2 linked regions of the Parafrankia discariae genome follow. The protein of the gene in region 1 interacts with the protein of each later gene in a pairwise test. Links are inferred from orthologs where the notes say so. Each region holds a gene or a part of one and is shown in the gene's direction. Other genes may lie near its edges. The genes, in order: B056_RS0101975 and ftsZ.

The links.
Region 2: the proteins of B056_RS0101975 (region 1) and ftsZ interact in binary tests that used the Escherichia coli proteins (3 or more experiments, as listed by UniProt). The link is inferred for Parafrankia discariae from one-to-one orthologs.

Annotation. Positions count from the first base shown.
Region 1 is NZ_KB891102.1:463,410-476,135, reverse strand. Bases 138-3,078 are described here. They hold B056_RS0101975 (rod shape-determining protein), read left to right. Parts: upstream 138-1,062; coding sequence 1,063-2,094; downstream 2,095-3,078. Other genes in these bases: mreC (rod shape-determining protein MreC), read left to right, coding at 2,376-3,078; ndk (nucleoside-diphosphate kinase), read left to right, coding at 138-528. Outside these bases: more of ndk, read left to right, coding at 115-137; more of mreC, read left to right, coding at 3,079-3,368; rod shape-determining protein MreD, read left to right, coding at 3,376-3,912; mrdA (penicillin-binding protein 2), read left to right, coding at 3,909-6,251; rod shape-determining protein RodA, read left to right, coding at 6,355-7,590; B056_RS0101950 (TIGR03960 family B12-binding radical SAM protein), read left to right, coding at 7,636-9,690; B056_RS0101945 (TIGR03936 family radical SAM-associated protein), read left to right, coding at 9,674-10,435; B056_RS0101940 (Rne/Rng family ribonuclease), read left to right, coding at 10,549-12,726. UniProt on the Escherichia coli protein: Forms membrane-associated dynamic filaments that are essential for cell shape determination. Acts by regulating cell wall synthesis and cell elongation, and thus cell shape.
Region 2 is NZ_KB891102.1:242,713-258,656, reverse strand. The notes cover bases 1-2,828. They hold ftsZ (cell division protein FtsZ), read left to right. Parts: upstream 1-514; coding sequence 515-2,143; downstream 2,144-2,828. Other genes in these bases: B056_RS0101065 (YggS family pyridoxal phosphate enzyme), read left to right, coding at 2,821-2,828; pgeF (peptidoglycan editing factor PgeF), read left to right, coding at 2,150-2,824; murC (UDP-N-acetylmuramate--L-alanine ligase), read right to left, coding at 1-208. Outside these bases: more of B056_RS0101065, read left to right, coding at 2,829-3,792; B056_RS0101060 (cell division protein SepF), read left to right, coding at 3,803-4,360; B056_RS0101055 (YggT family protein), read left to right, coding at 4,467-4,721; B056_RS0101050 (DivIVA domain-containing protein), read left to right, coding at 4,816-5,871; B056_RS43405 (hypothetical protein), read left to right, coding at 5,878-6,033; ileS (isoleucine--tRNA ligase), read right to left, coding at 6,137-9,409; lspA (signal peptidase II), read left to right, coding at 9,816-10,583; B056_RS0101030 (RluA family pseudouridine synthase), read left to right, coding at 10,580-11,521; B056_RS0101025 (hypothetical protein), read left to right, coding at 11,917-12,855; B056_RS0101020 (DUF6308 family protein), read left to right, coding at 13,148-13,792; B056_RS0101015 (ABC transporter ATP-binding protein), read left to right, coding at 13,938-14,900; B056_RS0101010 (ABC transporter permease), read left to right, coding at 14,897-15,895. UniProt on the Escherichia coli protein: Essential cell division protein that forms a contractile ring structure (Z ring) at the future cell division site. The regulation of the ring assembly controls the timing and the location of cell division.

The DNA of each region.
Region 1 (12,726 bases):
ACCGGCGGTGAACGTCGACCCTGTAGGTTTGCCGGGGGCCAACCGGTGTCGCGCAGGCGCGGTCCGGGCGCCCTGATCACGTCGAAGATGACGAAACGATTCTGAAGGAGTCCCGTGTCCGCCGAGCGCACCCTCATCCTGGTCAAGCCCGATGGCGTCAGCCGCGGCCTCGTCGGTGAGGTCGTCGGCCGCATCGAGCGCAAGGGGCTGAAGATCGTCGCTCTCGAGCTGCGCACCCTCGAGCGCTCGGTCGCCGAGACCCACTACGGCGAGCACGCCAGCAAGCCGTTCTTCGGCGAGCTGGTGGAGTTCATCACCTCCGGTCCGCTCGTCGCGCTGGTGGCCGAGGGGCCCCGCGCCGTCGAGGCCCTGCGTGGCCTGATCGGTGCCACCGACCCGGTGAAGGCGGCTCCCGGGTCGCTGCGTGGTGACTTCGCCCTCGAGATCGGCCAGAACCTCATCCACGGGTCGGACTCGCCCGAGTCGGCCAAGCGCGAGATCGACCTGTTCTTCCCCGGCCTGAGCTGACCCGGCCGGCTCCGGCCGGCCTCCCCGAGGGTGGCCGGCGGCACCGTTGCGGGTGAACCGCCGGCCGCGCGGCGCCCCGTCGCGGCGGTACCCCGGTGGGGTCGCCGCGCGGGCCGCCCGTCCCGGTGGGCGTTTCGGCACCGATCCGGGGCGGTTGCGCCCGCGGCCCGGCGCCCGATCGGCGGCGCTGCGCCGCCCGCTCGGCAACCGTCCCGGATGGCGTGGCGCCGACCGGCGTGCCGTGCCCGCCCCGCTACGCGCGGGGTGACACGCTTCCCGGTCGGCGCGGTGACCCCACCGGGGGCGGTCTACGCTTTCAACTGCCCGGAACGTGTCCGGCGGGTCGCGCCGAACGACCTTGCGGTCGGTCGTCGTGACCGTGTTCTCGCGCGGCGCATCCGGGCCGTCCCGCCCGCTCGACGAACTCTGTACGCGTTTCGCGCGTCGGTCGGAGACGGGCCGGTCGGTGACGCCCGCGTGCGCCGCCCGGACCCGTCCCAACCGCGCGCCCCCCGGGAAGGCCGGCACCCGACGATGTCCAGTTCGCTGTCATTCCTCGGTCGTGACATGGCCGTCGACCTTGGTACCGCCAACACGCTCGTCTACGTCCGCGGCAGGGGGATCGTCCTCAACGAGCCCAGTGTGGTGGCGATCAACACGACCACCTCGGGCATCCTCGCCGTCGGTACCGACGCCAAGCGGATGATCGGGCGCACCCCGGGCAACGTGGTGGCCGTCCGTCCGCTGAAGGACGGCGTGATCGCCGACTTCGAGACCACCGAGCGGATGTTGCGCTACTTCATCCAGAAGGTGCACCGCCGCCGGCACTTCGCCAAGCCGCGGCTGGTGGTGTGCGTGCCCTCCGGCATCACCGGCGTGGAGCAGCGGGCCGTCAAGGACGCCGGCTACCAGGCCGGGGCCCGCAAGGTCTACATCATCGAGGAACCGATGGCGGCGGCGATCGGTGCCGGCCTGCCCGTCCATGAGCCGACCGGGAACATGGTCGTCGACATCGGCGGCGGCACGACCGAGGTCGCGGTCATCTCCCTCGGTGGGATCGTCACCAGCCAGTCGATCCGCACGGCCGGTGACGAGCTCGACACGGCGATCATCTCCTACGTCAAGAAGGAGTACTCGCTGATGCTCGGCGAGCGGACCGCCGAGGAGATCAAGATGGCTATCGGTTCGGCACACAAGATCCCGGACGAGCCGAGTGCGGAGATTCGCGGCCGTGACCTCGTCACCGGTCTGCCCAAGACGATCGTGGTGACCGCCGAGGAGATCCGCAAGGCCATCGAGGAGCCGGTGAACGCGGTGATCGACGCCGTGAAGGTGACTCTCGACAGATGCCCTCCGGAACTCTCCGGCGACATCATGGACCGCGGGATCGTGCTGACCGGTGGTGGGGCGCTGCTGCGCGGGCTCGACGAGCGCCTGCGGCACGAGACCGGGATGCCGATCCACATCGCGGAGAACCCGCTGCACTCGGTGGCGATGGGCTCGGGCAAGTGCGTCGAGGAGTTCGAGGCGCTCCAGCAGGTCCTGATCTCCGAACCGAAACGCTGACCGCCCCCCGGGGTCGGGAACCCGGCCGGCCCGCCGCTCGTCCGACCAGGAAGATCGACGGTCGCGGGCGCGCGGTGCCGTGGCGGCGGCGGCCGAGGGCGTTGTGACAGCGCCGGTCCAGGCTTGTCCGGCCGTTTCGGCGGCCGGGTGGCCGGCCGGCCCCGGCTCGAGGGCCCGCCGCGGCCCCGGTAGAAACATCACCGGAACATCGCGGCTGACCGTGGGCCGGCAGCCATCCGGACCACACGGCAGGAGGACGGCACCGGTGACGGAGGACCGACGTGGGACGTGACACCAGGCGCTCCCGCCTCGTCATCGCCGCGCTGCTCGTCCTCGCCTTCACGCTGATCACGCTCGACTACCGGACGGGTGACTCCGCGACCGGGGTGCGCGGGGCGCTGCACTCGGCGGTCGGTGGCGTGGAGAACGCGGTCACCACGGTGACCCGCCCGGTGGGGCGCACCGCCTCCTCGCTGACCCACCCGAACCGCTACCACGACCGCGCCGACCGGCTTGACGAGGAGAACGCCGCGCTGCGGCGCCAGATCGCCGACGGGGCCGAGATCGACCGGCTGGCGGGGCAACTGTCCGACCTGCGCCTGCTCGCGGACAAGGGCCAGTACACGATCGTCCCGGCCCGGGTCATCGCGGTCGGCGACGTCACCGGCATGGACTGGACGGTGACGATCAACGCCGGCCGCCGGGATGGCCTCGCCGTCGACAAGGTCGTCGTGAACGCGTCGGGCCTGGTCGGGACGGTCGCCTCGGTGACCGACAGCACCGCCGTGATCAAACTGCTCTGCGATCCGACCAGCCGGATCGGCGCCCGGCTGGAGACCACCCAGCTGCTCGGCGCGGTGGCCGGCGGCCAGGGGCCGAGCTCGCTGACCTTCACCCTTTATGACGCCTCGTACCAGGTAAAAAAGGGTGACCGTTTGGTGACGTTCGGTAGTCTTGACTATGTGGCGGGTGTACCGATCGGCGAGGTGACCAGGGTGGTGGATGTCGGCGGGCTCTCGCGCACCGCCGAGGTGCGTCCCTTCGTCTCCGTCGGCACGCTCGACCTGGTCGGCGTCGTGATCGGCGGCCCGCCGGCGGACCCGGGCGACCGGGTCCTCCCGCCCCGGCCGGCACCCGCGCCCGCCGCCGCGCAGCCGCCGGCTGGCCAGCCCGAGAACGGCCAGCCCGAGAACGGCCAGGCGCAGAACGGCCAGCCGCAGACTGGCCAGGCGCAGGGCGGTGCGGGCGTCCCGGCGGCCGAGGGCGCGGGCTGAGCCGGCCGTGTGGGATACCGGAAGCCCCGAGGAGAACCTGCATCCGCGCACGTTCGCGGCCGCGGTGGTGGTGCTGCTGGTCGCCGTCGTCCTGCAGGTCTCGGTCGTGGCCCGGCTCGGTGCACCGCTCGGCCGGCCCGACCTGGTCCTCGTCCTGCTCGCGATCATCGCGTTGATCGAGGGGCCGATGCTCGGCGCGGTCCTGGGCTTCACCGTCGGGCTCGTTGCCGACCTGCTGTCCACCCATGTGATCGGGCAGACCGCACTCGTCCTGTGCCTGGTCGGGTATCTCACCGGCCTGGTGATGAACGCGGCGGAGCGCTCGATCGTCGTGCCGCTCGCCGCCGTCGGTGCCGCGGCGGCGCTGGGCACCCTGGGCCACGCGGCGACCACGTCGATCCTGGGCGACGCGGCCCTCACCGGTGGCCAGGCCATCGTGCGCGCGCTCGCCGCCGGGCTCTACGCCCTGCTCGTCACGCCGTTCCTGTTCCCGCTCGCGGCGGGGGCCTCCCGCCGCCTGCGCGGGGATCGGAGGCGGGTGTGACCGACCGGATGCGGATCCGGCTGCTGATCCTTCGGGTCCTCGTGCTCTCCCTGCTGGTGACGCTCGGCGCCCGGCTGTGGGTGCTGCAGATCCTCGACGGCGAGCGCTACCGCCAGGTCGCGGAGACCAACCGGGTCCGTGAGGTGGTCACCCCCGCCACCCGGGGCATGATCGTCGACGACGAGGGCCAGCCCCTGGTGCGCAACCGCACCTCGCTGGTCATCTCGGTCAACCGGTCGGCCATCGACCGCCAGGCGGACAAGGGCAAGGCCGTGCTCGACCGGCTGGCCACCGTCATCGGGGCGCCGCTGGCCGAGCTCGAGCAGCGGGTCCGCTTCTGTTCGGCCACGGTGCGGGCGCCCTGCTGGAACGGCTCGCCCTACCAGCCGGTCCCGGTGGCGAAGGACGTCACCCCGGCGCAGGCGCTCGCGGTGATCGAGCACCCGGACCGCTTCCCCGGCGTGTCCGCGGACCTGCAGGCCGTCCGCGAGTACCCGAACGGCGGGCTCGCCGCGCACGAGCTGGGCTACCTCGCCCCCGTCTCGCAGGAGCAGCTCGACAAGCAGGGCGACGAGAAGGGCTACCACCTCAACAGCCTGATCGGCGTCTCCGGCCTGGAGTACACCTACGACGACGCGCTGCGCGGCGCGGACGGCGTGGAACGCCTCGAGGTCGACCGGTTCGGCCGGGTCGCGGGCACCGCGTCGACGACCCCGCCGGTCAGCGGCGACCACCTCGTGCTCAACCTCGATCTCGACGTCCAGCGCGCGGCCGAGGAGGCGCTGGCGAAGACGCTCGACTCGCTCGGCGGGGGAGCCCGCTCCGCCTCCGCGGTGGTGCTGGACGTGCGCACCGGCGGCGTCGTCGCGCTGGCCAGCCTGCCGTCCTACGACCCGTCGGTGTTCGTCGGCGGTGTCTCCCAGAACGACTACGCCGCGCTGTCAGACCCGGCCAACGGCACCCCGCTGCTGTCCCGCGCCTTCCAGGGCTCGGCGGCGGCCGGGTCGACGTTCAAGGTGGTCTCGACCGCCGTCGCCATGCAGAACCTGGGCGCGACCGGTGACCAGACCTACGACTGCGCCCCGACTCTGCAGGTCGGCGACCAGATCTTCCACAACTTCGACGGCTCGTCCGCGGGCCCGATCACGCTGCACCAGGCGCTGGTCATCTCCTGCGACGTCATCTTCGACAAGTTCGCCTACGACGCCTGGGTCGCCGACGGCGGGCTGCGCAACGGCCGTGGCCCCTACCCGGAGCCCAAGGAGTACTTCATCCACATGGCCGAGGCCATGGGTTTCGGCCGGCGCACCGGCATCGACCTGCCGGGCGAGACCGCCGGCTCCGTCGTCGACCGGGCGGACGCGAAGAAGATCTGGGAGGAGCTCAAGGACTCCTACTGCCGGCGCGCGCAGAACGGCTACCCGGAGGAGTCCGACCCGACGAAGGCCGAGCGCTTCCGCAAGTACGCGGCCGAGGCCTGCGTCGACGGATACCTCTACAACGCCGGTGCGGCCGTCCAGTTCGCCATCGGGCAGGGGCAGTACCTCTCCGTCAGTCCGTTGCAGCTCGCCACCGCCTACGCGGCCATCGCGAACGGCGGGACGATCTACCAGCCCACCCTGGCCAAGGCCACGGTCTCGCCGGACGGCAGGGAGGTGAAGCCGATCGAGCCGAAGGTCGTCGGCAGGCTGCCCGTCTCGCCGGAGATCCTCGCCTACATCCGGGGCGGCCTGACCGGGGTGACGACCGAGGGCGGCGGCACGGCGACCGGGGTGTTCGCCGACTGGCCCAGCGACATGGTCCCGGTGGCCGGCAAGACCGGGACCGCCGAGGTCGAGGGCAAGGGCGACACCTCGTGGTTCGCCTCGTTCGCCCCGGCGAACGACCCCCAGTTCGCGGTCGTCGTGAGCATCCCGGAGTCGGGAACCGGCGCCGAGTACGCCGCGCCCGTGGCCAAGGAGATCTACCAGGCGCTCTACGGCGTCGGGCGTCCCGGAGCGGTACCCGGCGGCAAGCCACCGGCCGAGCTGCCCAAGCTCAGCCGTGACGGCACGTTCGCCGCGGCCTCCGGCGCCCCCGCGGCCGCTCCCGGCACGGCCGGCACGACGGCCCCGGGTGCGGCGCTGCCGGGATCGGTGCCGACGGGCACGGCGCCGGCGGTGCTCACCGGCACGGCGCCGGCGGTGCTCACGGAGACAGCGCCGGCGGCGCTCACGGGAACGGCGCCGGCGGTGCTCACGGGTGACCAGAGCGGTGAGCCGGCCGGCGGCCCGGTGGCGGCGGGTGCGGCGGCAGGTGAGCGGGAGGCGCGGGCGCGCGGCCCAACCGGCCGCGGCTGACAACGAGACCCGGCAGCGAGAACAGCGACCACGGCACGGGAACCACGGCAACGGGAACAGCGGGCGGCGAACGGCCGTCCACCGGTGGCAGGGGAGGCGAATGATGACGCAGGAGCAGGGGCCCACCGCGCTGCGTTCCTCCCCGGTGCTGGTCCGGGGGCGGATCGGGCAGCTGCGCGACCGCGCCTCGGGGCGGCACTCGCCGCTGCGGCGGCTCGACTGGGTTCTGCAGATCAGCGTGATCGCGCTGGCCCTGCTGGGTGCCCTGCTGGTCTGGTCGGCCACCCGCCAGCGGCTGGAGGAGGCCGGGGGAGACCCGCAGACCTTCCTGAAACGCCACCTGCTGAATCTGATGATCGGCCTGCTGCTCGGGGCCGCCGCGACCCTGGTGGACTACCGGATCCTGCGGGCCTACGCGCCCTTCGTCTATCTCGGCTCGCTGGTCGGTCTCGTCGCCGTTCTCGTGGTCGGCACCACCGTCAACGGGGCCCACTCGTGGATCGTGCTCCCGGCCGGCTTCCAGCTCCAGCCGTCGGAGTTCGCCAAGGTCGCGCTCGTCGTCGGCGCCGCGATGATCCTCGGGGAGAAACACGAGGACCGGCACACCGGCATCCGCCGCGGCGCGCCGGGCCACGGCGACGTGCTGCTGGTGCTCGGCCTCGCCGTCGTGCCGATGGCCCTGATCATGCTGCAACCCGACTTCGGCACGGTCATGGTGCTGGTGTTCGTCACCCTCGGGATGCTGGCGGTCAGCGGCGCGCCGCGGCGCTGGGTGCTGGGCCTGATCCTGTGCGGGGTTCTCTTCGGCGGGGCGATCCTCCAGTTCCACCTGCTCAAGCCCTATCAGGAGGCGCGCCTCACCTCGTTCGTCTCCGAGAACAAGGCGGCGTCGTCGACCGGTTACAACGTCGACCAGGCGATGACCGCGATCGCCAACGGCGGCATCACCGGCCGTGGTCTGTTCGAGGGCCAGCAGACCCAGGGCCAGTTCGTGCCCGAGCAGCAGACCGACTTCGTGTTCAGCGTCGCCGGCGAGGAGCTCGGCTATCTGGGGGCCGGGGGTGTGATCGTCCTGCTCGGCGTGGTGCTCTGGCGGGCGCTGACGATCGGTTTCCACTCGCAGGACTCGTTCGGCGCGCTCATCGCCACCGGCGTGGTCTGTTGGTTCACCTTCCAGATCTTCGTCAACATCGGCATGTGTCTCGGCGTGATGCCGGTGACCGGCCTTCCGCTGACATTCCTGTCCTACGGCGGTTCCTCGATGTTCGCGAACATGATCGCGGTCGGGCTGCTGCAGAATGTCCGCCTGCGCTCGCGCTCCGACCCCTACGCGCTCTGAGGCCTGAGGCGGTCGGCCACGCTGCGGTGCCGTAGGCTCGCGGGCATGTCCGGACAGTCGCTGTTTCCCCTCCTGGAGCCGCTGCTCCCACGGGTCCGGAAGCCCGTCCAGTACGTCGGCGGCGAGGGGAACGCGGTCGTCAAACCCTGGGGCGACGCCGCGGTCCGCTGGTGTCTGATGTACCCCGACGCCTACGAGGTCGGGCTGCCGAACCAGGGCGTCCAGATCCTCTACGAGATCCTCAACGAGCAGCCGGACGTCCTCGCCGAACGCACCTACTCGGTCTGGCCGGATCTCGAGGCCCTGATGCGTGAGCACGGGATACCGCAGTTCACGGTGGACGGCCATCGCCCGGTCGCGGACTTCGACCTCTTCGGGGTCAGCTTCTCCACCGAGCTCGGCTACACGAACCTGCTCTCGGCCCTGGATCTCGCCGGCATCCCGCTGCACACCGCGGACCGCGCGGCCCCGGGCGACGGCCTGGCCTGGCCGATCGTCATCGCCGGCGGGCACGCGTCCTTCAACCCCGAGCCGATCGCGGACTTCGTCGACGCCGTCGTCATCGGTGACGGCGAGCAGGCCGTCCTGCTGATCACCGACCTCACCCGCGCCTGGAAGGCCGCCGGCTCGCCCGGCGGGCGGACCGAGCTGCTGCACCGCCTCGCCCGCCGCAAGCTGGTCTACGTCCCTGGGTTCTACGACGTCACCTACCGGCCGGACGGGCGGATCGCGGCGGTCACCCGCAACCGGGACGAGGTCCCGGAACGGCCCGCCAAGCACACCCTGACCGACCTCGACTCGTGGCCGTACCCGAAGGCGCCGCTCGTGCCACTGGCCGAGACGGTGCACGAGCGGCTGAGCGTGGAGATCTTCCGCGGCTGCACCCGCGGCTGCCGGTTCTGCCAGGCCGGCATGATCACCCGTCCGGTGCGGGAACGCAGCATCACCACCGTCGCCGAGATGGTCGACGCCGGGCTCGCGGCCTCGGGTTTCTCCGAGGTCGGCCTGCTGTCGCTGTCGAGCGCGGACCACAGCGAGATAGGCGAGATCGCCAAGGGCCTGGCCGACCGCTACGAGGGCACCAACACGGCGCTGAGCCTGCCCTCCACCCGGGTGGACGCCTTCAATGTGACCCTCGCGAACGAGTTCTCCCGCAACGGCCGCCGCAGCGGGCTCACCTTCGCCCCCGAAGGCGGCTCGGAACGGCTCCGTAAGGTCATCAACAAGACGGTCAGCGCGGAGGACCTGGTCCGCACGGTCAGCACGGCCTACGCGAACGGCTGGCGGCAGGTGAAGCTCTACTTCATGTGCGGCCTGCCCACCGAGACCGACGAGGACGTCCTGGAGATCGCGGATCTCGCCCGCGAGGTCATCCGGGCCGGCCGGCGGGCCAGCGGTCACCGCGACATCCGGTGCACCGTGTCCATCGGCGGGTTCGTCCCCAAGTCGCACACGCCGTTCCAGTGGGCGGCGCAGGCGTCCCACGAGGTGACCGACCGGCGCCTCAAGCTGCTGCGGGACACCGTGCGCGCCGACCGGGAGGTGGGCCGGGCGGTCGGCTTCCGCTACCACGACGGGCGCCCGGGCATCATCGAGGGCCTGCTGGCCCGCGGTGACCGCCGGGTCGGCCGGGTGATCGAGCGGGTCTGGCGCGACGGCGGCCGCTTCGACGGCTGGAGCGAGTACTTCTCGTTCGCCCGCTGGGAGGCGGCGTGCGAGGCGGAGCTCACCGGGCTCGGTGTCTCGCTGGACTGGTTCACGACCCGCGAGCGCGACGAGCGCGAGGTCCTGCCGTGGGACCACCTCGACGCCGGCCTCGACCGTGACTGGCTGTGGGCCGACTGGCAGGAGGCCCTGCGCGCGACCGAGCTGGACGACTGTCGCTGGACGCCCTGCTACGACTGCGGGGTGTGCCCGACGATGGGAACCGAGAACCAGATCGGGCCCACCGGGCGCACCCTGATCCCGGTGATCCCGGTGGGGCCTCCTGCCGGAGCGCCGGACCCGGCCGCCGCGGCCGGTGCCGGCACCGGCACCGGCGCCGGCGGGTCATCCGCTGTTCCGTCCGACCTGGCGCGGGCAAGTGCCTCGTCGACCTGAGGGCCCGCCGCCCCCGCCGGTGGTGGCCCGGGTGCGGGTCCGGTTCGCCAAGCGGGGGCGGCTGCGTTTCCTCTCGCACCGCGACATCGCCCGGACCTTCGAACGCGGCCTGCGCCGGGCCCGGATACCGGTCGCGTTCTCGGCCGGGTTCAGTCCCCATCCCCGGGTGTCGTGGGTCGGCGCGGCGCCCACCGGCGCCGCGAGCGAGGCCGAGTACTTCGAGGTCGCGCTGTCCGCGCCGATGGAGCCCGAGCAGGTCCGCGCGGCACTGGACGCGGCGCTCCCACCTGGGCTGGACGTCCTGCACTGCGTCGCGGCGGACAGCCCGCCACTGCCCGACCGCATCGACGCGTCCCGGTGGCGGCTGAGGATGCCGGGCGTCGCGGCCGCCGATCTGGACGTCGCGGTGACCGAGCTGCTGGGCCGGGAATCGCTGACGGTCGAGCGGGCCACCAAGGACGGACGGCGTCGCGTGGACGTGCGCGAGGCCGTGGTCTGGGCCGTTTGCCGTGCAGAGAACGACACCTGTGCGATACTGGACGTGGTCGTACGGCACACGACGCCCGCCGTTCGACCCGACGACGTGCTGACCGCCCTTTCCGCGGTCGCCGTCCTCAGCGTCCCGGTGCCGCCCGAGCCAACACGACTCGAACAGGGCCGGTTGCGCGAGGACGGAACGCTGGCGGACCCGCTGGTACCGGACCGCGACGAGGCTGCCCGGCTGGTGGGTCAACTCGGAGCGTGATGCAGGGCGTCGCAGGATTGCCGGCGGCACCACCGTCGGACCGAGACAGTGGCTTCTGCGCGGCCGCGACTGCTGACACAGCGCGCCCGGGAGCCCGAGAGGCTTCATAACCCGTGCCCGAAGATCAGATCATCGAGGACAAGGCCACGCGCTCCGAGGCGGTGCCTGCCAAGGCACCGTCCCCCGGGACGGTGCCCTCCGAGACTGTGCCCTCCGACAACACCCCTGCGGCTGCCGCGGCCCCTGAGAGCGCGGTCGCCGAGACCGCGCCGCAACGTCCCGCCCGGCGCCGCCGCGCGGCCGGCCGACCAGCCGGGTCGCCCCCCGAGGAGGCGGGCCCGCCCGTCGCCCCGGCTGATTCCGCCGCGGCTGGAACCACCGGTGCCGGCGCCGCCACCGGTGCCGAGGCCGGCGGCGCGCCGGACACCGCGGTCCCGCTGGTCGAGGCCGCCGCCGAGCCGGCGCCCGAAGCCGCGCCAACCAAGCCGGCCCGGCGGGCCAGGACCACCCGGCCGCGCCGAGTGTCCCGGGAGGCCGGCGCGGCCGCGTCCGACACTCCAGCCACCTCTGCCTCCGCCGACGCCGCGTCGCCTGACGTCGTGTCGCCCGCCGCCGAGGCGCCCGACCTGAAGGCGCTCGACTCGAAGGCGCCCGTGACGGCGTCCCCCGAGACCGGGTCGCCCGCCGCCGCGGCGACCGCGGCCGGTGCGGACGTCACCGCCGACTCCTCCGGGTCGGCCGCGAAGATCGACGTCGCCGCGCCCGCCGCGCCCGCTGACACTACGGCGCCAGGCGAGGCGGCCCCCGCCGCGACCAAGCCGCGTCGGACCCGTGCTCGTCGGACGGCCACGAAGGTCGAGCCGGCCGCCGAGGCCGGCACGTCCTCGGGTGCGCCGGGCGTCGAATCCACCGCGCCCGCGTCATCCGGCGCGGACGCGGCGGTCGGGCGGACTCCCGCCGCCGCTGCTCCGGTCGCCGTGCCGGCCCCGGCTTCCGTGTCCACTCCGGCTTCCGTGTCCACTCCGGCTTCTGTGCCCGCCCCGACCGCCGTGTCGGCCCCGGACTCGTCGGCCGTCGGGGCCACGTCGCCGGTCGTGGCGGCCACCCCGCCGGCTTCCGGGCCGGGCGTCGACGAGGCCGGCGACCCGCTGGTGGAGCCGATCGCCGAAGCGGCGGCGGATACCACCGCCGAGGCGGGCACCGCCGGCACCACTGACACCACCACCGCGACCGTGGCCGCCGAAACCACCGGAACCACTCCCGTGGCCGGAACCGGGGCGGTCGCCGCCGCGCGGACCGCTGCCGCCGCCGAGGCGCCCGGCGCGTCCGAGCCCCCGCGGGCCGAGCGCACCCCGCGGCGACGCACCCGGGCGGTCGCCCCGACGTGGACCAGCGGTGCCGAGGCGCCGGCCCCCGCGCCGGTGACCCGGCAGCCGGCCCGGCGCCCCGTCGCGATGATCATGTTCCAGCAGCCGGAGCCGGCGGTCGTGGATCCGTGGCCCCGTCGCCGGCGCGCCGCCGACGACGAGGCGCCGGTCGAGCCCGCCGTGACCGGTCGCGGCGGTCTCCCGGGCGCGGACCTCGACGAGGCCGTCCCGGCCGACGAGATCGTTGACGCGGCCGACGACGCGGTCGCTTACGACACCGCGGAGTTCGGTGAGGCACTGGAGACGGACAGCGGCGAGCAGGCGTTCGACGGCGGCGAGTACTTGTCCGTCGACGGGGACGGGGACGCCGACGACGCCGGGCCGGGCGGCACCCGCCGTCGGCGCCGCGGCCGCCGCGGCCGTGGCCGGGCCCGTGGCGAGGACGAGATCTCCGAGACCAGCGACCTCGCCGACGAGTCGGGCGACGAGGCGGAGGAGCGTGACGACCGCGAGCTCGAAGCCGAGCCGGGGGAGCGCGAGCCCAGGCCCGCCCGCCGCCGGTCGCGGCGCGCGCCGGCGCGGGAGACGTTCGACGAGGCGGAGGAGACGGACTCCGACGCCGAGCTGGTGGCCGGAACCGATCCCGACGCCGACGAGGAGTCCGACGCCGAGGAGGGCGCGGACCTCGAGGACGGCGCCGACGACTTGGCCGAGGACGGTTCGGACGACGACCGCGCCGGCGGATCCCGGCGGCGTCGCCGGCGCCGTCGCCGCTCCGGGACCGGCGCGGAGACCACGCCGACCCCCGACGACCCCCCGAACACCGTCGTGCACGTGCGCGAGACGCGCCGGGACGACGACCTCGTCCGCGGGGTCAGCGGTTCCACCCGGCTGGAGGCGAAGCGCCAGCGCCGGCGTGAGGGC
Region 2 (15,944 bases), 220 kb from region 1 along the record:
CCTGGTCGCTGCCGGAGACCTGGCCGCCGGCGGCCAGGTGGATCTGGGCGAGCGGTGACAGTCCGGCGCCGCCGATGCCGAGGAAGTGGACCCGCCGGGGCTGCCTGGGGCGGTCGCGGGGGTCGGGGACGACGGGCGGCGACGCGGCGGCGCGGGCGGTCGGAGCGGCCGGAGCGGCCGGAGCGTCGTCGGAGTGCGGACCGGTCACGCCACGCAGTACACACCACCGGGCAGGGCCTTTGCGGAGCTGCCCCGGGCGAGCCGGGACCGGTGTGACGAACGGGACGCGAATCCCATCCGTGTGACGCGCCGCCAGCGTCCTTGACCACCGACGAAGCCGTGCCTACTGTCCGATCCACAGTCGGAAGTTGACATAACTGTAACCGTCTAGCTGACGGTGAAGGTTGAGGCTGCTCGGCTGCTTCCCCGCTCCAATCGGTCGTAAGGCCGCGGGCTAACGGAGCCGGGGAGCCCCCCTGCTCGCCCACCGACGCCGCTGGAGGACCGACACCGCATGGCAGCCCCCCAGAACTATCTCGCGGTCATCAAGGTCGTCGGGATAGGCGGAGGCGGCGTAAACGCCGTCAACCGGATGATCGAAGTCGGGCTGAAGGGTGTCGAGTTCATCGCCATCAACACCGACGCCCAGGCGCTGTTGATGAGCGACGCCGACGTCAAGCTCGACGTCGGCCGTGAACTCACCCGTGGCCTGGGGGCCGGTGCCGACCCGGAGGTCGGCCGCCAGGCCGCCGAGGATCACCGCGAGGAGATCGAGGAGGTCCTCAAGGGGGCCGACATGGTCTTCGTGACCGCGGGTGAGGGCGGTGGCACCGGCACCGGTGGTGCTCCCGTCGTCGCCAACGTGGCCCGCTCACTCGGCGCGCTGACGATCGGCGTGGTGACGCGTCCGTTCACCTTCGAGGGCCGCCGCCGCGCGACCCAGGCCGACACGGGCATCGACACCCTCCGCAATGAGGTCGACACCCTCATCGTCATCCCGAACGACCGCCTTCTCGCGATGACCGATCGCGACATCAGCGTCCTGGACGCCTTCCGCAGCGCAGACCAGGTGCTGCTCTCCGGTGTCCAGGGCATCACCGACCTGATCACCACCCCTGGTCTGATCAACCTCGACTTCGCCGACGTCAAGACGGTCATGTCGCACGCCGGCAGTGCCCTGATGGGCATCGGCCGGGCGCGGGGCGACGACCGGGCCACGGTCGCCGCCGAGCAGGCCATCGCCTCCCCCCTGCTGGAGGCCAGCATGGACGGCGCACAGGGCGTCCTGCTGAACATCTCCGGCGGGTCCGATCTCGGGCTGTTCGAGATCAACGCCGCGGCCGAGCTGGTCGCCGACGCGGCCCATCCCGAGGCGAACATCATCTTCGGTGCGGTCATCGACGACGCCCTCGGCGACGAGGTGCGGGTCACCGTGATCGCCGCCGGGTTCGACACCGTGCAGGACCGGCGGACCCGCACGCTCGCCACCCAGCGCCGGCCACCGGGGCCGGGTGGTGCGGCCGGTGGCCCGCCCCAGCCGGGGGCCCCCGGCCAGCCGGCGGCCCAGCCGGGCCCGGGCGGCGCACCGAGCACCACGGCGCTGCCGCCGATCCCGAACGTGCCGGCACCGCCGCGGCCCGCGCCGACCCACTCGACCTACCTGCCGCCGACGAGCCAGCAGGTCGGCCACTACGTGCCGGATCCGCTGCCCGACGACCGCGCCCCGAGCCAGGCCGGCGCGCCGGCGGTGAGCTCCGCCGGCGACCAGCGGCCCATGGGTGGGCCGCCCCGTCGGGAGCACCCGGACCAGGCCGGGGAGGGCGGCTACGCCCGTTCCGCGCCGGCTGCCGGCATCCAGGGCGGCGGCCATCCGGCTCCCAGCCACCAGGCTCCCGGGCACGGCGCTCCGGCCCACGCGGCCTCGGCGCAGGGCCTGCCCCGCACCGGGCTCGGGCCCGGCGGGGCCGCTCCCAACGGGGTCCCGGGCGGGCCCGGAGCCGCTCCGGTCGGCGGCGCCCCGCCGCAGGCCGGCCGCGGCCCGGACCCGGCCCGTCCCGGCCCGCGTCCGACCTACCCGCCGCGCCGCCCCGTCCGCCCGGTGGCCGACGACGACGAGCTGGACGTCCCCGACTTCCTCAAGTAGGCGGCGGTGCCCCTCCTGGTGACCTCGCGTGACGGCGGCACGAGCGCGCCGCCGTACGCGGGGCTCAACCTCGGTGACCACGTGGGTGATGACCCGGAGGCGGTCGAGGCGAACCGGCGGCTGCTCGTGTCCCGGGTCGGCCGGCCGGTCCAGTTCATGCGGCAGGTGCACGGGGCCCGGGTGAGCCTGGTGCGGGCACCCGGGCCGCAGCCCGAGGCCGACGCCATGGTCACCGACACGACCGGCGTCGCGCTCGCGGTGCTGGTGGCCGACTGCGTGCCGGTGATCTTCGAGTCGCCGGCGGCGGTGGGCGTCGCGCACGCCGGCCGCCAGGGCATGGCGGCGGGTGTGCTGACGGCCACGTTGGAGATCTTCGACGAGCTCGGGGCCGACCGCGCGTCGATCGACGTCACGCTGGGCCCGGCGATCTGTGGGCGGTGCTACGAGGTGCCCGCCCAGATGCGCGCCGACGTCCAGCGGCAGGTTCCGGGCAGCGGGTCGTGGACCCGCTCGGGCACCCCGGCGCTGGATCTCCGGGCCGGGCTGCGCGCCCAGCTGGCGGCGGCGGGTGTGGGCCGTGTTGTGGTCTCTGATCGTTGCAGTGCCGAGTCCGGTGATCTCTACTCCTACCGCCGCGACGGGCGGACCGGGCGGTTCGCCGGCGTCGCCTGGCTGCCGTGACCGGGCCCGTACCCGGCCCCGGCCGCGAGACGGACCCGCGCCGGTTCGCGGAGCTGCGCGAGCGGCTGACAATCGTCCGTGACCGGATCGGCGTGGCCGCCCGGGACACGGGCCGTGACCCGGCGGAGCTGACCCTGATCGCCGTCAGCAAGACCCGGCCCGCCGAGGACGTCCTCGCGCTGGTCGCGCTGGGTGTCCGGCACTTCGCCGAGAACCGCGAGCAGGAGGCCGGCCCGAAGGCCGAGGCCGTCCGGCTGGCGCTGGCCGGCGCCGCCGCGGGCGGCCCGGAGGAGCACACGATGTGGTCCGATGGTGATCGTTCCCGGGAGTCGAGTCCGCTGGCCGACACGTCGGGGGCATGGCGTCCATCACGTGTGGATCATGCTCCGACCCTCGGGTCGGCCACCGGGCCCGATGTGCCGGTCTGGCATTTCGTCGGCCAGCTCCAGCGCAACAAGGCCCGGGCCGTGGCGGGCTGGGCGCACTGCGTGCAGTCGGTGGACCGAGCGCGACTGGTCGAGGCCCTTTCCCGGGCGGCAACGGCACGTGGTCGTCAGATATCCGTGTGCATACAGGTCAGTCTGGACCTCGCGGGGCCGGCCGCCGCCCCGGGTGCACCCGGGGCGCGAAACGCCCTGTCTACCAGGGAGAACGAGTCCCCCGCCGGGGCCGCGGACGGCGCTCGCGGCGGCGCCCTGCCCGCGGAGGTACCGGCGCTCGCCGAGCTCGTCGCCGGCTCCGAAGGGCTTGTTCTGGCGGGTGTGATGGCTGTCGCGCCACGCGGAGCACCCGCCAGGCCGGCCTTTGCGCGACTCCGTGAGGTAGCCGAACGACTTCGTTCCGAACATCCCGCCGCGACGCTAGTCAGCGCCGGGATGTCCGGTGATCTCGAGGACGCGGTTGCGGAGGGCGCGACACACCTTCGGATCGGCACCGCTTTGTTCGGTGAACGGCACGGTGTCCCTTAGAGTCGCGCCCATGGGGCTCGGTCGCAGGGCGATGGTCTACCTCGGGCTCGCCGAGGAGGACGAGGACTATCTCGACGACGACTATGACGACGGCGATCACGACGCCGTCCGAGGCGCTGTCCGGGAGGATCGGCGGGCCACGCTCGACCCGGTACCGATAGACCGGTCGGTCCGCCGGATCGATGCACGTGAGGAGCATGTCGCCATGCCGCGACGCCCACCGGTGGAGCATCTGCGACCGCCCGTGCCGACGCCGATGCGCCGGGTGGCGCCGGTGGAGGAGCCCCGGCCATACCGGATCACGACGCTCCAGCCGCGTAGCTACAATGAGGCCCGTCAGATCGGTGAGGAGTTCCGTGACGGGACTCCCGTTATCATGAACCTCACCGAGATGGACGACGTCGACGCCAAGCGGCTGGTCGACTTCGCCGCAGGGCTGATCTTCGGGCTCCGCGGCGACATCGAGAAGGTGACCAACAAGGTCTTCCTGCTCTCGCCGCACAACGTCGAGGTCACCGAGACAGACAAGCGACGCATCCGCGAGGGTGGGTTCTACAACCAGTCGTAGCAACCAGTCGTAGCCAGGGCAAGATCGTCCAGTAGGGTCGTCACCACTTCCCCTCGTCCTCCCGGGAGAGAGCACCATCAGCGCACTTGGAACTCTGCTCTTTTGGGTGCTGACGGCCTACCTGCTGCTCCTGATCGCTCGGTGGGTCATCGACCTGGTGCTCGCGCTGAGTGGTTCCTTCCGGCCGACCGGTCCCCTGGTCCTGCTCTTCGAGATCGTGTACACGGCGACTGACCCTCCGTTGCGATTCATCCGGCGGTTCATCCCGCCGTTGAGGGTAGGTAGCGTTGCGCTTGACCTCGGTTTCCTGCTTCTCTTCATAGTGATCGTCGTTTTGCAGAGCTATGCGCAGAGGCTGTGACTGAGGTCGTGTGCACACCGCGAGTGCGGGCAAGGCAGACTGCCCGCAGACCGCCCTCTCTTCGGGGAGCGGCGATGCCGCACGAGGAGGCAACGTGGCGCTGACACCGCAGGATGTTCAGAACAAGGTCTTCAGCCCGACGAGATTCCGCACGGGCTACAACGAGGACGAGGTCGACACCTTCCTTGATGAGGTCGAGGCCGAGCTGACGCGACTGCTCGACGAGAGCAGCGACCTGCGCAGGCAGCTCGACGAGGCCCGTCGCTCCGGCGGTGGCGGTCCCGGTGTCCCGGCACAGATCCTCGACGAGAACCAGCAGCTGCGCCGTCAGCTCGAGGAGTCCCGCCGGCAGCTGGCCCAGGCGCAGGCCCAGGCCGCGCAGGCGGCCCAGGCCGCCCGCGAGCGGCCCCCGATGCCCGCCGGCCCGCCTGGCGCGGGTCCGGGCGGTCCGGGTGGACCCGGTCTCGGTGCCCCCGGCGTGCCTGGTGGTCCGCCGGTGTCCGGTGGTCCGACGGCGGTCATGCCCGCGCTGGTGGGCGGGGGCGGTCAGGTCCCGGCCCGCACGGGTCCGGGAGCCGGTGGCCAGAACGACGCCGACATCGAGCAGCGGGTCGCGCGGACGCTCGTGCTCGCCCAGCGGACCGCCGACGAGGCGCTGCGGGAAGCCCGTGCCGAGTCGGAACGGGCTCGCCGCGACGCGCGCGCCGACGCCGACCGGATCCTCGGTGAGGCCCGGGCGCACGTCGCCGAGCAGCTCGGTGGGCTCGAGGACGACAAGCGTCGCCTCGAGGGCCAGGTCGAGCAGCTGCGCGCCTTCGAGCGCGAGTACCGCACGCGGTTGCGTGCCTACCTGGAGATGCAGCTGCGCGACCTGGACGGCATGCCCACCCAGCCGGCCGTCGGGCCGGGCATGCCGGCGCGCCCCGGGCTCAACCCCGGCGCGCCGACGCCCACCCCGGCCCCCGCGAGCGTCGGGATGGCGCAGACCGGTGGCGGCCAGCCACCCCAGCCCCAGCACGTGGGGGCGCAGGCGTTCCAGGGCGGCCCGCAGATGGGCGCCGCGACGCTCGCGCGGGAGAGCAACGGTCACGGCGGTCGTCCGGACCTCGACCCGGGTCGTCGCGAGGCCCCGGGCATGCAGGAGTTCTAGGCCACCATGGTGATGGTCAGCGGTGCCCTGGTGGTCATCGCCGCGGTGCTGGCCGTGGTCGGCCTGTTCGGCGCGGCCACCTGGTCGTACACCTCACTGATCGTCGGCTGCCTCGCCGCGGCCCTGCTGCCTGTCGCGGCCGTCCGGCGCGCCGGCGGCTGACGACACCCCGCCCGGCCGCGCGGCCGGGGCCGGGAAACCACGGCTGTCTCCGCCCAGGCCCGCGCCGACGGGCGTTCCACCGGCGCGGGCGGGCGGGCAGCGGTCAGCCAACCACCGGCGGCGCGGCTGTCGTCCTGGTCAGGGCGAAGGTCAGCCCGAGTTCCGCGGCTGATCCCCGGTGCCAGGCCGGCTCCGCCGGGGCGGTGGCCCCCGCGGCGTCAGCCGGCTCCTCGACCGGTGCCTCCTGGAAGACCGTCGCCAGGATCTCGTCGGCGACGGTCGCCGCGTGTTCGCGCAGCGCTGCCACCGTGTCCTGCTTGCTGGCCGCCCAGCGCAGCTCGACCCGGTCGGTGATCTCCAGCCCCGCGGCCCGCCGCGCGTCCTGCAGGACGCGCACCACGTCGCGGGCGAGCCCGGCGCGGGCCAGCTCCGGGGTGACGGTCAGGTCGAGGGCGACCGACAGACCCGACTCGCTTGTCACCGACCAGCCCTCACGCGGCGTCTCGGTGACGATCAGATCCGCCCCGCCGAGCTCGATGGCCTCGCCGTCCACGGTGACGGTCAGTCGGCCGTCCACCGGGGCCCCGGCGGTGGCGACGGCGGCGGCGACCGCCTTCGTGCGACTGCCGAAGCGCCGTCCCAGCGCCCGGAAGTTCGGCTTCACGCTGATGTCGACGAGATCCGAGGTCGCGGCCTCGACGGCGACGACGTTGAGCTCCTCGGCGATCTGCGCGCGCAGCTCCGCCGAGAGGTCGTCGAACGCAGAGGAGCCGACCACCGCGCGCGGCAGCGGCTGGCGGGTGCGCACCCCGCTGGCGGCGCGGGCCGCGCGGCCGAGCTCGACGACTCTGCGCACCAGGTCCATCCGCTCGGCCAGGCCCGGCTCGACGAGGTCCGCCGGCAGCTGCGGCCACGAGGCGAGGTGCACCGAGTCCGGGGCGCCGGGCAGGATGCCCGCGAACAGCCGGGACCACAGCCAGTCGGTCAGGAACGGGGTGAACGGCGACATCACCCGGGTCAGGCCGTCCAGGCAGGTGTAGAGGGTGGCCAGCGCGTCCGGGTCACCCGCCCAGAATCGGCGCCGCGAGCGCCGGACGTACCAGTTCGACAGGTCGTCGACGAAGCGGGCGATGCGGCGCCCGGCGCGCAGCGAGTCGAAGCCGTCGAGGGCGGCGTCCACCTCGGCCACGGTGTCGGCGAGCTCGGAGAGCGCCCACCGGTCCAGCACCGGGCGGTCGGCCGGGGCCGCGGCCCCCGCGCCTGACCCGTCGGCGCCGGTCGGGCGCCAGTCCGCCGCGCCCGCGTAGAGCGCGAAGAACGACGCGGTGTTCCAGTAGGTGAGCAGGATCTTGCGGACGATGTCCTCGATCGACTCGTGGCTGACCCGGCGGTCCGACCACGGTGAGCCACCGGCCAGCATCAGCCACCGGACGGCGTCCGCCCCGTGCCGGTCGAACAGGTCGAACGGGTCCAGCACGTTGCCGACGTGCTTGCTCATCTTGCGGCCCTCGGCGTCGAGCAGCAGGCCCAGGCACAGCACGGTCTCGTAGGACGACCGGTCGAAGACCAGCGTGCCCACGGCCATGAGCGTGTAGAACCAGCCCCGGGTCTGGTCGATCGCCTCGCAGATGTACTGCGCCGGGTACTGCTTCGCGAACTCGTCGGCGTTGCGGTGCGGGGCACCCCACTGGGCGAACGGCATCGCGCCGCTGTCGTACCAGACGTCGATGACCTCGGGCACCCGCCGGGCGGTCGCCGCGCAGGTCGGGCACGGCAGGGTCACGTCGTCGACGAACGGGCGGTGCGGGTCGAGCGCCGAGTGGTCCGTGCCGGTCAGCTCGGAGAGCTCGGCCAGCGAGCCGACGCAGGTCAGGTGGGCCGGATCGGCCTCGCAACGCCAGACCGGCAGCGGGGTGCCCCAGTACCGGTTGCGGGACAGCGCCCAGTCGACGTTGTTGCGCAGCCATTCGCCGTAGCGGCCCTCGCGGATGCGCTCGGGGTGCCAGTCCGTCCGCGCGTTCTCGGCGAGCAGCCGCTCGCGGACGGCGGTCGTGCGGATGTACCAGGACGGCAGCGGGTAGTAGATCAGCGGCGTGTGGCAGCGCCAGCAGTGCGGGTAGCTGTGCGTGTAGGTCGCCGCCCGCCACATCAGACCGCGGGCGGTGAGGTCCGCGGACAGCGGCGCGTCGGCGTCCTTGAAGAACAGCCCGCCGACCAGCGGGACCTCGGGCAGGAAACGCCCGTCCGTCCCGACCGGGTTGACGACGCCGAGGCCGTTGGCGCGGCAGACCGCGAGGTCCTCGGCGCCGAAGGCGGGCGCCTGGTGGACGAGGCCGGTGCCGTCCGTGGTCGTCACGTAGTCCGCGAGCACCACCGAGTGCGGGCGGGCGGACGTCCCCGCACCTCTGCCGACGGCGGTCTTCGCCGCGGCCTCCTCGAAGCGCTCCAGCGCGACCAGCTCGAACGGCCGGGCGTAGCGGGTGCCGGCCAGCTCGGTGCCGGTGAAGCGCTCGACGACCTCGGCGCCCTCGCCCAGGGCCGCGGTCAGCAGCGGTTCGGCGACGACGAGCAGCTCACCGCCGGCGGCCCGGGCCAGCACGTAGTCGACCTCGGGATGGACGGCGACCGCCGTGTTGGAGACCAGCGTCCACGGGGTGGTCGTCCACACCAGCAGGTGCGCGCCCCGCTCGGCCAGACCGCGCGGGCCCTCGACGATCGGGAACCGCACGTAGACCGACGGGTCGTCGGTGTCGCTGTAGCCCTGGGAGACCTCGTGGTCGGACAGCGGTGTCTCGTCGCGCGGGCAGTACGGGGTGACCCGGAAGTCCTCGACCAGCAGGCCCTTGTCGAAGATCTGCTTGAGAGACCACCAGACGCTCTCGATGTACGAGGTGTCCATCGTCCGGTAGGCGTCGTCGAGGTCGACCCAGTAGCCCATCCGCTCCGTCATCGCGGAGAAGTCGGCGACGTGGCGCAGCACCGACTCGCGGCACTTCTCGTTGAACTCGGCGATGCCGTAGTCCTCGATGTCACTCTTGCTGGTGAAGCCGAGTTCCTTCTCGACGGCGAGCTCGACGGGCAGGCCGTGGCAGTCCCAGCCCGCCCGGCGGGGCACGTGGTAGCCCTTCATCGTCCGGTAGCGCGGGAAGAGGTCCTTGAAGACCCGGGCCTCGACGTGGTGGGCGCCCGGCTTGCCGTTCGCGGTCGGCGGGCCCTCGTAGAACACCCACAGCGGCCGGTCGGTGCCGGCCTGCAGCGAGCGGTGGAAGACCTTGGAATCCTTCCAGCGCTCCAGCGTCTCGCGCTCGAAGGCGGGCAGGTCGACCCGCGCGGGCAGTGGGCGGAACGCGGGCGTCGGGGCGTCGGGGGTACTCATCGTGGCTGGTCTCCGTCGGCGGTGGGGCACTCCGGCGGAGGGACGACACCCCGCCGCACACCGGCGCGGGCCGGTGGTGGCGCGAGGTACCGCGGTACCACCCTCCTTGCGCGCCCGGCGCGTTCCACGATCTCTCGTGGACGGCGGCCGAGCGGCCACTCTTGTCCTGCCGCGGCGGCCGGATCTACTGGGGGCCCGGGGCCCTGTTCTCCCGACAGCTCAGGGTGATCTTCGCGGCGCGCTGGCCACCGGGCTCGCACCACCCCCGGCTCGCTGCGACTGCGCCCGCCGCTACTCGTCCCGTCAAAGCCTTTCCGCTCCTTCAGCGTAGCCGACGGCGAACGGCGCCCCGGGCCGCGGATCGCCGGCGGTCGACCCGTGAGATCGCACCCGTACAGTGGTGTGTGTGGTGGCCGAGCCGGGGATGGACAAGGGCGTCCCGTACGGGAGCACCGGACACGGGAGCACCGTGAACGGGAGCGCCGTGAACGGGAGCACCGCGAACATCGGTGCGGCCGGCGCGGGCGCCCCGGGTGTCGCCGGCGCGGGAGACGGCGCCCCGACAGGTGGCGCCCCGGCCCGACCCGGGCGGGACCGCCTGGTCGCCTCACACCGTGCGGTGCTCGTCGTGGCGCTGACCGCGCTGTGCCTGATCGCCCTGGACATCGGCACGAAGCTGCTCGCCGTCGCCCGGCTCTCCGGGCGCGCGCCGATCGAGATCATCCCCGGCGTGCTCGACCTGCGCCTGACCCGGAACTCGGGGGCGGCGTTCAGCCTGGCCGGCGGAGCCACGGTCATCCTCAGCCTGATCGCGCTGGCGGTCGTCGCGGTGGTCGTGGTGACCGCGCGGCGGCTGGCCTCCGTCGGGTGGGCGTTCGTCTTCGGTGCCATGGTCGGCGGCGCGCTGGGCAACCTGATCGACCGGCTGTTCCGCGCCCCCGGGCCGCTGCGCGGGCACGTCGTGGACTTCGTCCACATCCACCACTGGCCCATCTTCAACGTCGCCGACTCGGCGATCGTCTGCGGAGGAGTGCTCGCGGTCATTCTTTCTCTACGCGGCATCGGCCTGGACGGCACGCGCCTCTCCACCGCCCCGCCACCCGAACCCGAACCCGGGCCAGCCGACTCGACCGGGCCGGGTAACACCGGTGGCGCCGGGGCAGGTGGCGCGTGAGCACGGCCGAGACCGACCGGCGCTCGCTGCCGGTGCCCGACGGCCTCGACGGTATCCGCCTGGACGCCGCCATCGCGCGCATGTTCGGCCTGAGTCGCACGGCCGCGGCCACGCTCGTCGACGACGGCCAGGTGAGCGTCGACGGCCAGGTCCGCGGGCGCTCCGACCGGGTGAGCGGCGGCGCCTGGCTCGACGTCGCCCTGCCCGCCCCACCCCGCCCCGTCACGATGGAGCCCACCCCGGTCGAGGGCCTGCGCATCCTGCACGACGACGACGACATCGTGGTCGTCGACAAGCCGGTCGGTGTCGCGGCCCACCCGGCCCCCGGGTTCACCGGTCCGACGGTCATCGGCGCACTCGCCGCCGCCGGCTACCGGGTCTCCACCTCGGGCCCGGCCGAGCGTCAGGGCGTGGTGCACCGCCTCGACGTCGGCACGACCGGGGCGATGGCGGTCGCGAAGAGCGAACGCGCCTACACCCTCCTCAAGCGGGCCTTCCGGGAGCGCGAGGTCGAGAAGGAGTACCGGGCTGTCGTCCAGGGGCACCCCGACCCGCTGCGCGGCACGGTCGACGCCCCCATCGACCGCCATCCCCGCCGGCCCGGCCTGTTCGCCGTCGTCGCGGACGGCAAGCCCAGCGTGACCCACTACGACACCGAGGAGGCGTTCCGCGCCGCCTCGCTGCTGTCGGTGCGGCTGGAGACGGGCCGCACCCACCAGATCCGGGTGCACATGTCGGCGCTGCGCCATCCCTGCGTGGGCGACCTCGCCTACGGGGCGGATCCGACGCTGGCCCAGCGGCTCGGGCTGACCAGGCAGTGGCTGCACGCCGCCCGGCTGGCCTTCGCGCACCCGGCGGACGGTACCTGGGTCGAGTTCACCAGCCCCGATCCCGACGACCTGGCCGAGGCGGTGAAGCGGCTGCGCGACCAGACGTGAGGACACCGGTGCCCGCGGACCCCGGCCCGCCCTCCGCGCCGTCCGCGGGGGGCGATCCCGAGGCGGCCCGTGTGCCCGCCGAACCCGCGCCTGCCGCCTCCGTCGACTCCGCGTCCGCTTCCGCTGCCAGCGACCCGTCTTTCGGTCATCCACAGTCCGGTGACCAACCTGCCGACGAGCCGCCCGCCGAACAGCACCTGACCGCCGGGCATCCGCCCGCCGGGCGGCACCCGGCAGCCGGGCACCCGCCCGCGGTCGATCAGCCGACCGTCGACGCTCCTGCGGGGAACGCGCCCTCGGCGGGCGGTCCCTCCGGGGCGGCCCCCCTGACCGGGAGCCGTCCGGGAGATGCTCCCGCGTCGCCCGCCGCGTCCAGCATGTCCGCGTCGCCCGCCGTGTCCGCGTCGCCCACGGGTGACGCGTCCGGTGGCGACGGCCGCGCGGCCGGTGGGCCGGGACGCTTCGTGATCCGGCTGCTCGACCGGGTCGACGACGCCGCCCTCCCGTCGGCCGGGCGGACGCTCGCGGCGGTCGCGGGCGGCCTCGCCGGCGCGCGCGACCGTCCCCGGGCCCGCCTGCGCCGCGGCCGGGCGGCGGGCGAGGGCCCGTACTCCGACGGCGACGGCCCGCCGCCGCCGGGACGCGCCGGTGTCGTCACCGGGCGGGTCCTGGAAGCCGTCGGCCGGCTGCTGGTGCTCGGGCTGGTCGTGCTCATCGTCGTCGGTGCCGTCACCACGATGCTGCGTGGCGCCGATCCCGACGGCAGCCATCCACCCGGCCCAGGTCCCGGCGACGCGCCGGCCGGGCCCGTCGAGCCCACGGTCATCGTCGGCCCGGCCGCCGGTGAGTCGCCCGCCGCGTACACCGCCGAGGCGGCGGCGAAGCTGGACGGCCTGACCCGGGCGGCTCCGGACGCCGACCTCTACGCCGTCGTCAGTCTGGCCGGCTACCGCACGCCGGACGAGATGCTGCGGATCTTCACCGCCTACCGGACGCTCGAGGTGTTCTTCGGCGTCCCGCCGGACGGGATGGTGACGGCCGCCACCGTCCGCGACCCGGTCGCGGACCTCACGGCCGCCTTCGACAGCGAGGCCGCCGCCGCCGACACCCGCGCGCACGACAGCACGGACCCCGCCGCGGCCGAGCGCGCGCGGCAGGAGGCCACCGCGCTGCGCGCCCGGTGCGGCTGCCTGTTCGCCGCGGTCGTGCGGGCGCCGGCGGCCCGGCTGGTCGATCTCGGGCGTCTCTCGGGGGTGCGGGTCGTCGACCCGGCCCCGCCCGGCATCTCACCGGCGGCCGTGCACTTCGTCCCGCTGCAGCCCGGCCAGCGCTGAGCGACCGCCCGCGAGCCTGGCGGCGTTCCACCCCCCGAGGTGCCCACCCGGCACGTTGGGGGCGGGCACGGCTGGGCGGAGCGAGGCCCCCCGCGCCGCGCGCGGGAGGGCGCCGGGCGCCGCGATCGGCCTAGCGCGACGGCCGTCAGGAGGGTCGTCTTCCATCGTCCGACCGGGACAGGGCAGGATTGCACCAGGTCCAGGGGGGACGTCCACCGGCACGGCCGGGTGGCGGGACCTGACCGGCGGCCGTGCTACGGACGGTCCGCCTGACGACGAAGGGGGCACTCGGGTGAGGTTGGCCAGGGGCACCCGGGAGGTCTTCGACGCGGAAAGCCTGCTCGAGGAGTACCTGGGGCCACGCAAACGGGGACTGCGGTACGCGTACCCCTACTACGACGGGCTCGTCACCAACGGCGACCCGGATCTGCTGTGCACCGGCGACCTGCTGGCGCCCTGCCTGCTCGGCGTGAACGTGGACCTCGACCGGATGCACACGCTGACCGCGCTGACCCCGCTGCTGCAGCGGGCGCTGGACCGGCTGCCTCCGGGTATCGAGCTGATCGAGGCGGACGAGGTGACCCTCGACCTGGTCGCGGCGCTCTACGACCCGCTGGACGACCCCGACGTCGCCGACCGCGACGTCAAGGGATCGCTGATCGCCAAGGTGCTGCACCGCAAGCGCCCGGCGCTGGTGCCGCTGTTCGACTCAAAGGTGCGGATCTTCTACCAGCACGAGGAGTGCGTCCCCCCGTCGCCGCGCGACGGGCGGTCGTGGCGGGAGTACATGCAGCTGCTCGTCCGCGCCATGCAGTACGACCTGCGGGAGAACGCCGACGAGTTCCGCCGGCTCACCGGCCTCGTGCCGCCGGGCGGCCCGGCGGTGACCCCGTTGCGCATCCTCGACATCGTCGTCTGGATGAGCAGCGCGGTCTGATCCCGTCCGGTCCGATGACATGGTGCGAGGCGGTGGTGGGGGTGCTCCGGGTACGTGACCCGGCTGTCACGCCGGTGGTAGGTGTCGCCGGTGTGACGTCGGCGGCATCGGCCCCGGGCCTCCGCTCGGCGTGTCGGCTGCGAGAATGACAGCCGTGCTGAGCTACGCCGTGCGTGGCCTCACCCGGCGGCACGGCGCCGGGGAGTGCGCCGTCCTCGCGAACGACCAGATCGACCTCGACGTCCGTCCGGCCGAGGTCTTCGGCGTGCTCGGTCCGAACGGCGCCGGCAAGACGACTCTCGTCCGCCAGCTCATGGGCCTGCTCCGCCCCGACACCGGCTCGATCACGATGTTCGGGCACGACGTCGTCAGCCGGCCCGGAACCGCCGCCCGGATGGCGGCCTACCTGGGCCAGGACGACCTCGCGCTGGCCGAGCTGCCGGTGGGTGTCGCGGTGGAGACGACCGCGCGGCTGCGCGGGCTGTCCCGGGCGGGCGCCCGCCGGGAGCGCGACGAGGTGATCGAGGAGCTCGCCCTGGGCGAGGTCGTGAACCGGCCGCTCGGACGCCTCTCGGGCGGGCAGCGCCGGCTCGCCTGCGTCGCGGCCACCCTGGTCGGCGAGCGCCCGGTGCTCGTGCTGGACGAGCCGACGACCGGCCTCGACCCGGTGGCCCGCCGCTCGGTGTGGACGGCGCTCGAACGCCGCCGCTCCGCGCGCGGCACCACGGTCGTGCTGATCACGCACAACGTCCTGGAGGCCGAGACCGTGCTGGACCGGGTCGCCGTACTCGACGCGGGCCGGGTGATCGCCTGTGACTCGCCGGGCCGGCTCAAGGCGTCGGTCTCCGACGACGTCCGGCTGGACCTGGTCTGGCGGCACGACCCGCCGGTCGACGACCCGACCGTGGCCCGGCTCGCCGCCACGGCGCGGGTGACCGGCCGCCGGTGGACGACCCGGCTGGCCCACGCCGAGGCTCGGGACGCCCTCGGCCGCCTCACCACGGGGCCGGCGTTCGCCGCCCTGGACGACTTCAGTCTCGCGACTCCGTCGTTGGAGGACGTGTATCTCACTCTCGGCGGAACCTGCCGTGATCTGGAGCGGACATGACCCTGACGACACCTCACCCCGCCACCCCGGCGGGTCCGGCCGGCCGGCCGCCCGCGACGGGTGTCGGGGTGGCCGCCGTGCCGCCTGAGAACCGTTCATCCGGTCGTGCGGACCGGAAGAGGAGCGGCAGGAAGGGCCGGGCCGCCGGCGGGGCCGCGGTCGAGGCCGGCGGGGCCGCCGCCGACGTTGGCGGGGCCGCGGTCGAGGCCGATGGGGTCGCCGCGGCGGATGTGCCCGTGCCGCTTCCCCCGGCGACCGCCTTCCCGGCGGCGGTGTCGGCTGTCTACCGGGGGCAGCTGGCCCGTGCCCGGGTGGCCCGGGTACCGCTGCTCTTCGTCGCCGCGTTCCAGTCCCTGGGGATCATGATCCTGCTGCGGGGCATCGTCGACATCGATGACAACTCCGCGGCGGCCTCCGTCGTGGCCGGATCGACGGTGCTCGTCGTGGCGTTCGTCGCGCTCAACCTGCTCGCGCAGCGCTTCGGGGCCCTGCGTGCGGCCGGGGCGCTCGACTACTACCTGACCCTGCCCATCCCCGGCGCCGCGGTGGTGCTCGGCACGGCCGCCTCGTACGCGACGTTCGCGGTACCGGGCACGATCGTGACCGTGGTGGTGGGCGCGCTCCTCTACGGGCTGCCCCTGGGCGGCCTGTGGCTGCTCGTCCCGGTGACGGTGCTCGCCGGGGCCAGCCTGGCCGGGATCGGTGCGGCGATCGGCCTGCTCGCGCCGAAGCCGGAGCTGGCCACGGTCGCCGGGCAGCTCGGCATGAGCGTGGTGCTCTTCCTCGGCGTGATCCCCGCCGACCGGCTGCCCGGCATCGGCCGGCTGGCCCGTGACCTGCTGCCCAGCAGCTACGCGGTGGACGCCCTCGCCGAGGGGTTCGCCCCGGCGGTGGACTGGGCGCACGTGACGGTCGACCTCGCGGTCTGCGCGGCGGTCGCGGCGGCGGCGCTCGTCGTCGCCGTGCGCTCGCTGCGGTACGCCGGCCGGTCCTGAGTGGCCGTCCGCGGGTAACGGCCCCGGGTGACGGTTCCCGGGGCCGGGT